DNA from 3 places in the Streptomyces sp. CAI-85 genome. Region 1 is predicted to be linked to each of the others. Evidence: riboswitches for the same ligand, from Rfam matches in the RefSeq annotation. Region 1 holds a riboswitch; each other region holds the start of a gene.

Region 1 (3,265 bases):
GCAGCCGGTGCGCGGCCGTCGCGCGCTCGGTGTGCAGCGCCGTGAGCGCCCGCGCGCGGTCTCCGTCGCCGCGCGCCACCGCGTCCACGATCGCGCCGTGCTGGACCCAGGACTCCACCGGGTCGGCCGGGGCGTCCACCGCGTACATCCAGGCGATCTTGTGCCGGAGCTGGGTGAGCATCGAGGTCAGGGCCTGGCTCCCGGAGGCCTGGGCGAGCGTCTCGTGGAACCAGCCGCCCAGGGAGCGCAGATCCTCGCTGTTGCCCCTCCTGGCGCGCTCCTGGCCCAGCCGGACGAGTCCGCGCAGCACCTTCAGATGGGCCTCGGTGCGGCGCTGGGCGGCGCGGGCGGCGCCGAGCGGTTCGAGGAGCATCCGCATCTCCAGCAGGTCGGCCGCCTCGTGCTCGGTGGGCTCGGCCACGCACGCGCCCGCGTGCCGGCGTGTGACCACGAAGCCCTCGGCCTCCAGGGTGCGCAGCGCCTCGCGGACGGGGACCCGGGAAACTCCGTAGCGGCGGGCGAGGAGTTCCTCGGTGAGGCGGCTGCCGCGCTCGTAGACACCGGCGACGATGTCGTCCCGGATCGCCGTGCACACCGAATGCGCCGGAATACGCATGACCGACCTCCGCCTTAATCCCCGTGAAACGTCGACGATTGACGTGTGTTCCGTGACTCTATTGCAATGAGCCGGAATTTCCGACGGCAGGCCGGAATCCAGGGATATTTTTTGGACAGCGGGTGCCCGAAAACGACGAAAGCCCCGGCCGTGGGGCCGGGGCCGGACGATGTGTCGCCGTCCGCCGTCAGAAGCTGTCGTGCGTCGTCAGAGGTTCACGCCGTGCGAGCGGAGGTAGGCGACCGGGTCCAGGTCGGAGCCGTACTCCGCCGTGGTGCGGGCCTCGAAGTGCAGGTGCGCGCCGGTGACGTTGCCGGTCGCGCCGGACAGGCCGATCTGCTGGCCCGGGGTGACCTGCTGGCCGACCGAGACACCGATGGAGGACAGGTGACCGTACTGGGTGTACGTGCCGTCGTTCATCTTGATGACGATCTGGTTGCCGTACGCGCCGCCCCAGCCGGCCTCCACGACGGTGCCCATGCCGACCGCGTGCACCGGGGTGCCGCTGGAGGCGTGGAAGTCGACGCCGGTGTGGCTGCCGGAGGACCACAGAGAGCTGCTGGCCTGGTAGCCGGTGGAGACGTAGGAGCCGCTGATCGGCATCACGAAGGTGTTGAGGCGCTTGCGCTCGGCCTCACGGGCGGCACGCGCGCGTGCCTCGCGCTCCTCGGCGGCCTTCTTGGCGGCGGCCTCGCGGGCGGCCTCCTCGAAGGCGGCTTCCTTCTGCGCCATGACCTGGTTGTCGATCTGGTCGGCGACGTCGTCGCCGGTGACCACGGGGATCAGCGCGGTCTGCGCGGGGGCGGGTTCCGCGGCGAAGGCCGGGGAGGAGGCGACAGTGGCCATCACGCCGGTGGTGGTGAGAGCCGCGACGCCGGCCGCGCGGGCGCTGGTGCGCTGCATCCGGCTGGGGCGACGGTGCTTCCCGGCCGGCTTCCCGGCGGCGTAGGTGAACGCCATGAAGTTGGGCGGTCCTTTCCTTCCTTCTCGCCTACCGGGTTAGCTGACGGGTTCGGAGCAGGAAGGTCTCCTACGGGCCCCCTCGCGTACGCGCGGGCGTCCGATTCACCCCAGGGACTGCACAGAGTGGGTCCCCGGCTCCCCTGGCTCGCGCCGTACGGGGACTCGGCGATGACTGTCCGGTGCCGCGGATGCGGCGCACTGCCTGACGAACAGCCCGACTGACGCTATGCGGCGCCGCTTTCAATCCTCAAACGGATCACGGTTTTTGTAGCGCACGCCACAGGGCAGACAGGCAGCCTCCGCATCAATTCGGACATCTGGCGGCCCTGGTGACGCTTCCGTCGCCCAGGGCCGCCCGACGCGTGTGGCGGACGTACGCGCGTACGCGGCCGCGCAGTTGTCCGTTTGCCGGCTACTCGGCGTGTCCGGCTACTCGGCGTGTCCGGCTACGCGGTGTGTCCGGCTACTCGGCCGCGACGACCGTCACCTCGCCGATCCCGAGGGCCGCCACGGCGTCCCGGATCTGCGAGGCGTCGCCCACGAGGACCGTGACCAGGCGGTCCACCGGGAAGGCGTTCACGGCCGCCGCGGTGGCCTCCACGGTGCCGGTCGCGGCCAACTGCTGGTACAGCGTGGCCTGGTAGTCGTCGGGCAGGTGCTGCTCGACCTGGTCGGCGAGCGTGCCCGCGACGGCGGCGGCGGTCTCGTACTTCAGCGGCGCCACACCGACGAGGTTCTGCACCGCGACGTCGCGCTCGGCGTCGGTGAGCCCCTCGGCCGCGAGGGTGCGCAGCACCTTCCACAGGTCGTCCAGGGCCGGCCCGGTGTTCGGGGTGTCCACGGAGCCGCTGATGGCGAGCAGCGCGGCGCCCGAGCCGTCCGGGGCGGAACGCAGGACCTGGCCGAACGCCCGCACGCCGTAGGTGTAGCCCTTCTCCTCGCGCAGGACGCGGTCCAGACGGGAGGTGAGGGTGCCGCCGAGGCAGTAGGTGCCGAGCACCTGCGCGGCCCACACGCGGTCGTGCCGGTCGGCGCCGATCCGGCCGATCAGGAGCTGCGTCTGGACGGCACCCGGGCGGTCCACGATGACGACCCGGCCGGCGTCGTCGGCGGTCACCGGAGCGACCGGCAGGGGCTGGGCCTGGGAACCCGTCCAGGCGCCCAGGGTGTCGCCGAGCAGCGCCTCCAGGTCGACACCGGTGAGGTCGCCGACGACCACGGCGGAGGCGGTGGCGGGCCGGACGTGCTTCTCGTAGAAGGCACGGACGGCCGCCGAGTCGATGTTCTCGACGGTCTCCGCGGTGCCCTGGCGGGGGCGCGACATGCGCGCGGTGGCCGGGAACAGCTCCTTGGACAGTTCCTTGGCCGCGCGGCGGGAGGGGTTGGCCAGCTCGTGCGGGATCTCGTCCAGGCGGTTGCGGACCAGGCGTTCGACCTCGCTGTCGGCGAACGCGGGCGCGCGCAGGGCGTCGGCGACCAGGCCGAGCGCCTTCGGCAGCCGGGAGACGGGCACCTCCAGGCTCAGCCGGACGCCGGGGTGGTCGGCGTGTGCGTCGAGGGTGGCGCCGCAGCGCTCCAGCTCGGCGGCGAACTCCTCGGCGGAGTGCTTGTCGGTGCCCTCGGAGAAGGCGCGCGCCATGATCGTGGCGACGCCGTCCAGACCGGCCGGCTCGGCGTCCAGGGGCG
Region 2 (3,265 bases), on a different contig from region 1:
GTCACCCCGAGGACTCAACTCCGTGTACGCCTCCGGTATGACACCCGGGGGCGGTGGCCCGCCCGGACCCGTAGGGGTCGCGCGACGACACGGCAGGGACGGAAGCGGAGGGGGGGCCGCGGGAGAGGGGTACGGCGGTTCAGCCCGCCCGGTGCACCACCGCGTCGCACAGCTCCGTCAGCGCGGACTTCGCGTCGCACTCGGGGAGCGGGGCCAGCGCGGCGCGCGCCTCCTTGGCGTAGCGCACGGTGTCCCGGCGGGCCTGCTCCAGCGCCGGGTGGTCGCGCAGCGCGGCGACCGCCTCGGCGAGCCGGGCGTCGTCGGTGAGGTCGGAGTCGAGCAGCTCGCACAGCGCGACGTCCTCGGGGAGCCCCTGCCGGGCGGCGCGCTCCCGCAGCCGCAGCACCGGCAGCGTGGGCACGCCCTCGCGCAGGTCGGTGCCGGGCGTCTTGCCGGACTCGTGGGAGGCGGAGGCGATGTCCAGGACGTCGTCCGCCAACTGGAAGGCGACGCCGAGCCGCTCGCCGTACTGGGTGAGCACGTCGACGACCGTGTCGTCGGCGCCGGACATCATCGCGCCGAAGCGGCAGGACACCGCGACCAGCGAGCCGGTCTTGCCGCCGAGCACGTCGAGGTAGTGCTCGACCGGGTCCCGTCCGTCGACCGGTCCCGCGGTCTCCAGGATCTGGCCCGTGACGAGCCGCTCGAACGCCTCGGCCTGGACCCGTACGGCCTCGGGGCCGAGGTCGGCCAGGATGTGCGAGGCCCGCGCGAAGAGGAAGTCGCCGGTGAGGACGGCGAGGGAGTTGCCCCAGCGGGCGTTGGCGCTGGGCACCCCGCGCCGTACGGCCGCCTCGTCCATGACGTCGTCGTGGTACAGGGTCGCCAGATGGGTCAGCTCGACCACCACGGCGGACGGCACGACCCCCGGCGCGTACGGGTCGCCGAAGCGCGCCGCGAGCATCACGAGCAGCGGACGGAACCGCTTCCCGCCGGCCCGCAGGAGGTGCTGTGCGGCCTCCGTGATGAACGGAACCTCGCTCTTGGTGGCCTCGAGCAAGCCTTCCTCGACAGCCGCCAGTCCGGCCTGGACATCGGCTTCCAGAGCCTGGTCCCGCACGCTCAGCCCGAACGGCTCGACGACGGTCACGAGGGGTCTCCTGTCTGCTGGTGTCTACGGGCGATTACGCGGTTTGTCGATAGGTCTCTGCGCTCACTCAAGTCAGCGTATCCGGTCACGTTTCGATCACCGATAGCCCCCACGTCCGCCCGGGCCCGAATGCACTCGCCCGGGAGGTGCCCTGCTCAGGGCGGGCGGTGTCGGATCACGACCGATATGTTTCTGATCAGGCGATATGAAGAGACATTCACCGCAAATCCAAGGTGGGCAATACGGGGGAATGCGGAAGCCCGGCAAGGCCGTGACCCTTTACGCAGAGCATGGGCTTATTGCCCGTTTCACCCCTCTTGTGGATGCCGGTGAGTTGGCTCACTCCCCCCGATCCGGCCCTGCGGGGCGACACCCTGCGGGTACCCCCCGACTCCTCGTGCCACTCAGGCGAGTTGAGGCTTTGCGATCACAAAGGATCAAGCACCCCATAGAGCACTGATCAAGGTCAATAGGGCCGAACTGTGAATTGGCCTCTTGTTCCGGACATGTGCTCTCGCATACGTTCCCGGCCTGTCGGGCGGAACGCCGAATCCTGCCGCCGCCCGGCACCCACCGAGAACTCATGGCAGGAGCGGGGGAACCAGGTAAGTCGCCCTACCGAAATGTCCACGAAAACGGACACAACGGTACGGCTCGGGGTGAAGTCGCGTCCGTCCGGACGCGGCCGGGCAGCTCCCGCCCGAACCCGACAGCTCACCTCGCAGGCGCCGGAGAGGAACCTCGTCATGCCCGCTGCCGCTCAGCACCGCCGTACCCGCCGCACCCGTATCGCCCGCACCCTCGCCGTGGCCGCCGCCGGCGCCGGTGTGCTCGCCCTGCCGCTGGTCGGCGCGAGCACCGCGTCCGCCGCCACCTCGGCCGGCAACACGAGCACCACCGTCGCCGGGTACCCCAACAACCTGGACGGCTGGATCCGCGAATCCCTCGCGATCATGGCCGAGAAGCGCATCCCGGGCAGCTACAACGGCATCCACCGCAACATCATCCGCGAGTCGTCGGGCAACCCGGCCGCCATCAACCTGTGGGACTCCAACGCGGCCAAGGGCACCCCGTCCAAGGGCCTGCTCCAGGTGATCGACCCGACCTTCACCGCGTACCACGTGGCCGGGACCTCGTTCGACCCGTTCGACCCGGTCGCCAACATCACCGCCGCCTGCAACTACGCGGCCGCGCGCTACGGCTCGATCGACAACGTGTTCGGCGCGTACTGAGCCGACCCCCGGATTTCGGAGGCCGGTCAGGGATAGAGACGTTCGAGGACGACGGCCACGCCGTCGTCCTCGTTCGACGTCGTCACCTCGTCGGCCAGCGCCTTCAGCTCGGGGTGCGCGTTGGCCATCGCCACGCCGTGACCGGCCCACACGAACATCGGGATGTCGTTGGGCATGTCCCCGAAGGCAACGGTCTCCTCCGGGCCCACCCCGAGGTGCTCGGCGGCCAGCGCCAGGCCCGTCGCCTTGGTGATCCCGCACGGCTGGAGCTCCACCGTGCCGGGCCCCGACATGGTGACCGTGGCGAGCGAGCCCACCACCGAGCGGGCCGTCGCCGCCAACTCGTCGTCGGACAGGGCCGGATGGCGCAGCAGCACCTTGCTGATCGGCTCGCACCACAGGTCGTCCCGGGAGGCGACCCGCAGCGCCGGCAGGGTCGGGTGCGGCATCTCGTAGCCGGGCTCGATGAGGGTGAGCCCGTCGACGCCGTCCTGGTCGACGGCCGCGTACACCTGCCCGACCTCGGCCTCGATCTTGCCGAGCGCGGTCTCGGCCAACTCCCGGTCCAGGGTGACCGACCAGAGCAGACGGTTCGCGCCGGCGTCGTACAACTGCGCGCCCTGGCCGCACACCGCGAGCCCCCTGCTGTGCAGCCGGTCGAGCAACGGCCGTACGCGGGGCGCCGGTCGGCCCGTCACGACCAGATGGCGTGCGCCGGCGGCCGCCACCCGCGCGAGCGCGTCGAGCGACCGGTCGGAGAAGGTGTCGTCGCCGCGGAGCAGCGTGCCGTCCAGGTCGGTGGCGATGAGGGAGTACGCGGTGCGCGCGGCATATGCGAGGGGTGCGGCCATGATCAGAGAATACGTATCCCGCACCCGTCGGA
Region 3 (3,265 bases), on a different contig from region 1:
CACCGCCCGGCCGGTACTTGCCGGTGAGGAAGCCGGAGGCGAGCCCGGAGTAGGGGAGGGCGGCGAGCCCCGAGCGTTCGGCGAGGTCCTGGAGGGGGCCCTCGTAGGTGTCGCGGGAGACCAGGTTGTAGTGGGGCTGGAGGGCCACGTACCGGGCGAGGCCCTCGCGGTCGGAGAACTCCAGGGACGCCCGGAGGCGTTCCGGCGAGATGTTGGAGGCGGCCGTGTACCGCACCTTGCCTGCCCGCACCAGGTCGTCGAGGGCGCCGACGATCTCCTCGACCGGCACCTCGGGCTTGTCGAAGTGGGTGTAGTACAGGTCGATGTGGTCGGTGCCGAGGCGGCGCAGGGAGGCGTCGGCGGCGGCCTTGATGTTGGCGGCGGTCAGGCCGGGGAAGTCCGGATGCTGGCTGACCTTGGTGGCGATCACCAGGTCGTCGCGGTTGCCGCGGGCGGCGGTCCAGCGGCCGATCAGGGTCTCGGACTCGCCGCCGCTGTTGCCCTCGATCCACGCCGAGTAGGAGTCGGCGGTGTCGAGGAAGTTGCCGCCGGCGGCGGTGTAGGCGTCGAGGACGGCGAAGGAGGTGGTCCCGTCGGCGGTCCAGCCGAAGACGTTGCCGCCGAGGGAGAGCGGGAAGACCTGGAGGTCGGAGGTGCCGAGCTTGCGAAGAGCGGTCATGCCTCTTCCCAACGGTCACCGGTGCCGAACCGATTCCGCCCGCCGTGCGAACAGCATGTGAAGCGGCGGGCGGATCAGTCTCGGGGAGGGAACCTCAGGGGTTGAGGCCCTTGCTCCGCAGCCAGGCGCCCGGGTCGATGCCCGACGCGCTGCCGCCCGGGTGGACCTCCAAGTGGAGGTGGGCGCCGGTGACGTTGCCGGTGGCGCCGACGCGGCCGATGACATCGCCGGTGGCGACCTTCTGGCCGACGCTGACGCTGATCGACGACTGGTGGGCGTACCAGATCTCGGTGCCGTCGTCGAGGGTGAGCACGGTCTTGTAGCCGTACGAGCCGTCCCAGCCCGCCGACGTGATCGTGCCGCTGTGCACGGCCTTGATCAGCGTGCCCGTGGGGGCGGCGAAGTCCAGGCCGGTGTGGTAGCCGGAGGACCAGTAGGCGCCGGCCTCACCGAAGGTCGAGGTGATCGTGTACGAGGAGGTCGGCAGCGCGTACTGCGTGGCCAGCTCGGCGAGGCGCGCGGCCTCGGCCTTCTCCTTGGCCTCCGCCTCGGCCTTCTCCTTGGCGGCGGTGGCCTTGGCCTCCGCCTCCTTCTCGGCCTTGGCGACGGCGTCGGCCTCGGCCTTGGCCGCGGCTTCCGCGGCGGCGAGCTGGGCCTGCGTCTCGACCTGCGTCTGCTGCGACTCGACCTGGGCCATGATCCGGCTGCGCAGGGCCTCGCCGGCGTCGGCGGCGCTCTGCGGGGCGGTGTCGTCGGCCTGCGGGGTGGTCACGCTGCCGAAGCTGCTGAGCGTGGGGGCGGTGTCCTCGGCGGGCTCGTCGTCGGATATCAGCGAGCCGACGTTGGGCAGGTCCGGCAGGGAGATGGAGACCGGGGCCTTGCCGGTGTTGGCGCTGGCCATCCCGCCGGCGCTGACGGCGGCGATGACGCCGACGCCGAGCACGGTGGAGCTACGGGCGAACCCGCCGCCGCCGCGCTGCTTGGCGACCCGGTGCTTGCCCCGGGGCGGGCGGACGGACTCCGCGGTGGGGTTCCACTCCTCCCAGGGGCCCTCGTCGTCGGTGCGCGCGCCGCCGTAGACGAAGGTGTCGGCGGACCGCTGACTCGGCACGAACGGGGCTTCGGGGGCAGGCCGGTTGGACACCACGCGGGCGCACTCCTTTCCTTCCGCCGCCTACCGGGTTAGCTGACGGGTTCGGAGCGGGAAGGTCTCCTACGCGCGTATACCGTTCGTGACTCTGTGAGTTCAGAGGTCACGGCGGCTGCCGTGCGATTCACCCCAAGGTGGTGGTTCCCCGGTTCCCTTGCGGGATTCGGCGCGTGCGCACGGAGCCGTCGCTTGTGACGGCTGGGACGACCGCGCTGCGTTATCGAACGTTAATAGACCCGGGGGCGCTATTCCAAGCTGTTCCCCTTGATCAACAACATTTCTGGCCTGGACTTTCAGGCCATGAACGATGAAAAACGGGCGAGTTGACCGGCACCGCCCCTACCCCGGGAACCGTTCAGTAGTCATCCCCGTTTTGATGGTGACTCACTTGTTATGCGCAGCGCGCACGACCGATCACCGGAGGTGACCGCGCATGGAGGGACGGAACGCACCGAGGGCCGGAACCCTCTCGGATTCCGGCCCTCGGCCTTCAGTAGCGGGGACAGGATTTGAACCTGCGACCTCTGGGTTATGAGCCCAGCGAGCTACCGAGCTGCTCCACCCCGCGTCGGTGAACACCACTCTACGCCATCCCCGGGGTGGAAAGCACATCGGTTGTCCGGGGGATGTAGGTTCCGGGTCTGCGTTAGCAGTGTCGGTCGATCTCTAGCAGTCGGCTAGCAACCTTCCGGGTGGCGTTAGCAGCACCTGTGGTCGGTGGTGGTCAGTCCCGGGAACTTCTCGGTCATCCGGCCTCTTGGTCCTGGGCGACTTCCTACGGTCAGCTCATGGTCACCAAGCGTACAAGCGTGAGGGCTGGCAGTCAGGAGTCTGCGACGGCTTCGATCCGGTACGAGGACGACTCGGTCCGCAGCGTGGAGTTCAGCCAGCTGCGTCGGGGCAGTTTCGACGGGTCCGTGCCGTGGCGGCGGGTCAGGTCGGCGAAGGGGCACAAGCATCATCCCGGGGAGTACGCGTCGGCGACGACGCGTGGGCTGGTGGTCTATGAGAGCCGTCTGGAGCTGGCTCGGCTGCTGCTGGCGGACTTCGACCCGCAGGTGGTCAGGATTTTTGCCCAGCCGTGCCGTCTGCGGGCGCGGGTGGGTGGGCGGTGGCGGCTGCACGTGCCGGACTTCCTGCTGGTGCTGGGGGACGGCAACGTGCGCGTGGTCAACGTGAAGCCGGCCGACCGCCTTCTTGATCCGAAGATCGCGGAGGCTCTGGCCTGGCCCGGGGACCTGGTGGAGGGCCACGGCTGGCAGTACGAGATCTGGTCGGGGGCGGATCCGGTGCTGCTGGCCAACGTGCGGTTCCTGGCCGCCTACCGGCGGGCCGGGCTTGTGCCGGACGAGGACATCGCGCGGGCCTGGGAGGTGGTGCAGGACGGGGATCCCCTCACGGTCGCCGAACGGCGCCTGGCGGCTGGCCGGCCGGTC

The links. Region 1 has a riboswitch for cyclic di-AMP ahead of G6W55_RS29410 (M23 family metallopeptidase). Riboswitches for the same ligand answer to the same signal wherever they lie in the genome.
Positions count from the first base shown of each region.
Region 2: another riboswitch for cyclic di-AMP. It lies ahead of G6W55_RS27330 (transglycosylase SLT domain-containing protein); the one in region 1 lies ahead of G6W55_RS29410 (M23 family metallopeptidase).
Region 3: another riboswitch for cyclic di-AMP. It lies ahead of G6W55_RS27830 (M23 family metallopeptidase); the one in region 1 lies ahead of G6W55_RS29410 (M23 family metallopeptidase).

Region 1 is NZ_JAANNX010000046.1:18,103-21,367, forward strand. It holds gene G6W55_RS29405 (GntR family transcriptional regulator) at 1-616, opposite strand, end outside; gene G6W55_RS29410 (M23 family metallopeptidase) at 824-1,576, opposite strand; cyclic di-AMP (ydaO/yuaA leader) riboswitch at 1,591-1,757, opposite strand; gene G6W55_RS29415 (pitrilysin family protein) at 2,043-3,265, opposite strand, start outside.
Region 2 is NZ_JAANNX010000036.1:16,739-20,003, forward strand. It holds gene G6W55_RS27325 (polyprenyl synthetase family protein) at 140-1,150, opposite strand; cyclic di-AMP (ydaO/yuaA leader) riboswitch at 1,685-1,893, shown strand; gene G6W55_RS27330 (transglycosylase SLT domain-containing protein) at 1,897-2,382, shown strand; gene G6W55_RS27335 (HAD family hydrolase) at 2,409-3,233, opposite strand.
Region 3 is NZ_JAANNX010000038.1:20,767-24,031, reverse strand. It holds gene G6W55_RS27835 (aldo/keto reductase) at 1-679, opposite strand, end outside; gene G6W55_RS27830 (M23 family metallopeptidase) at 774-1,826, opposite strand; cyclic di-AMP (ydaO/yuaA leader) riboswitch at 1,834-2,008, opposite strand; tRNA gene G6W55_RS27825 (tRNA-Met) at 2,324-2,397, opposite strand; gene G6W55_RS27820 (TnsA-like heteromeric transposase endonuclease subunit) at 2,639-3,265, shown strand, end outside.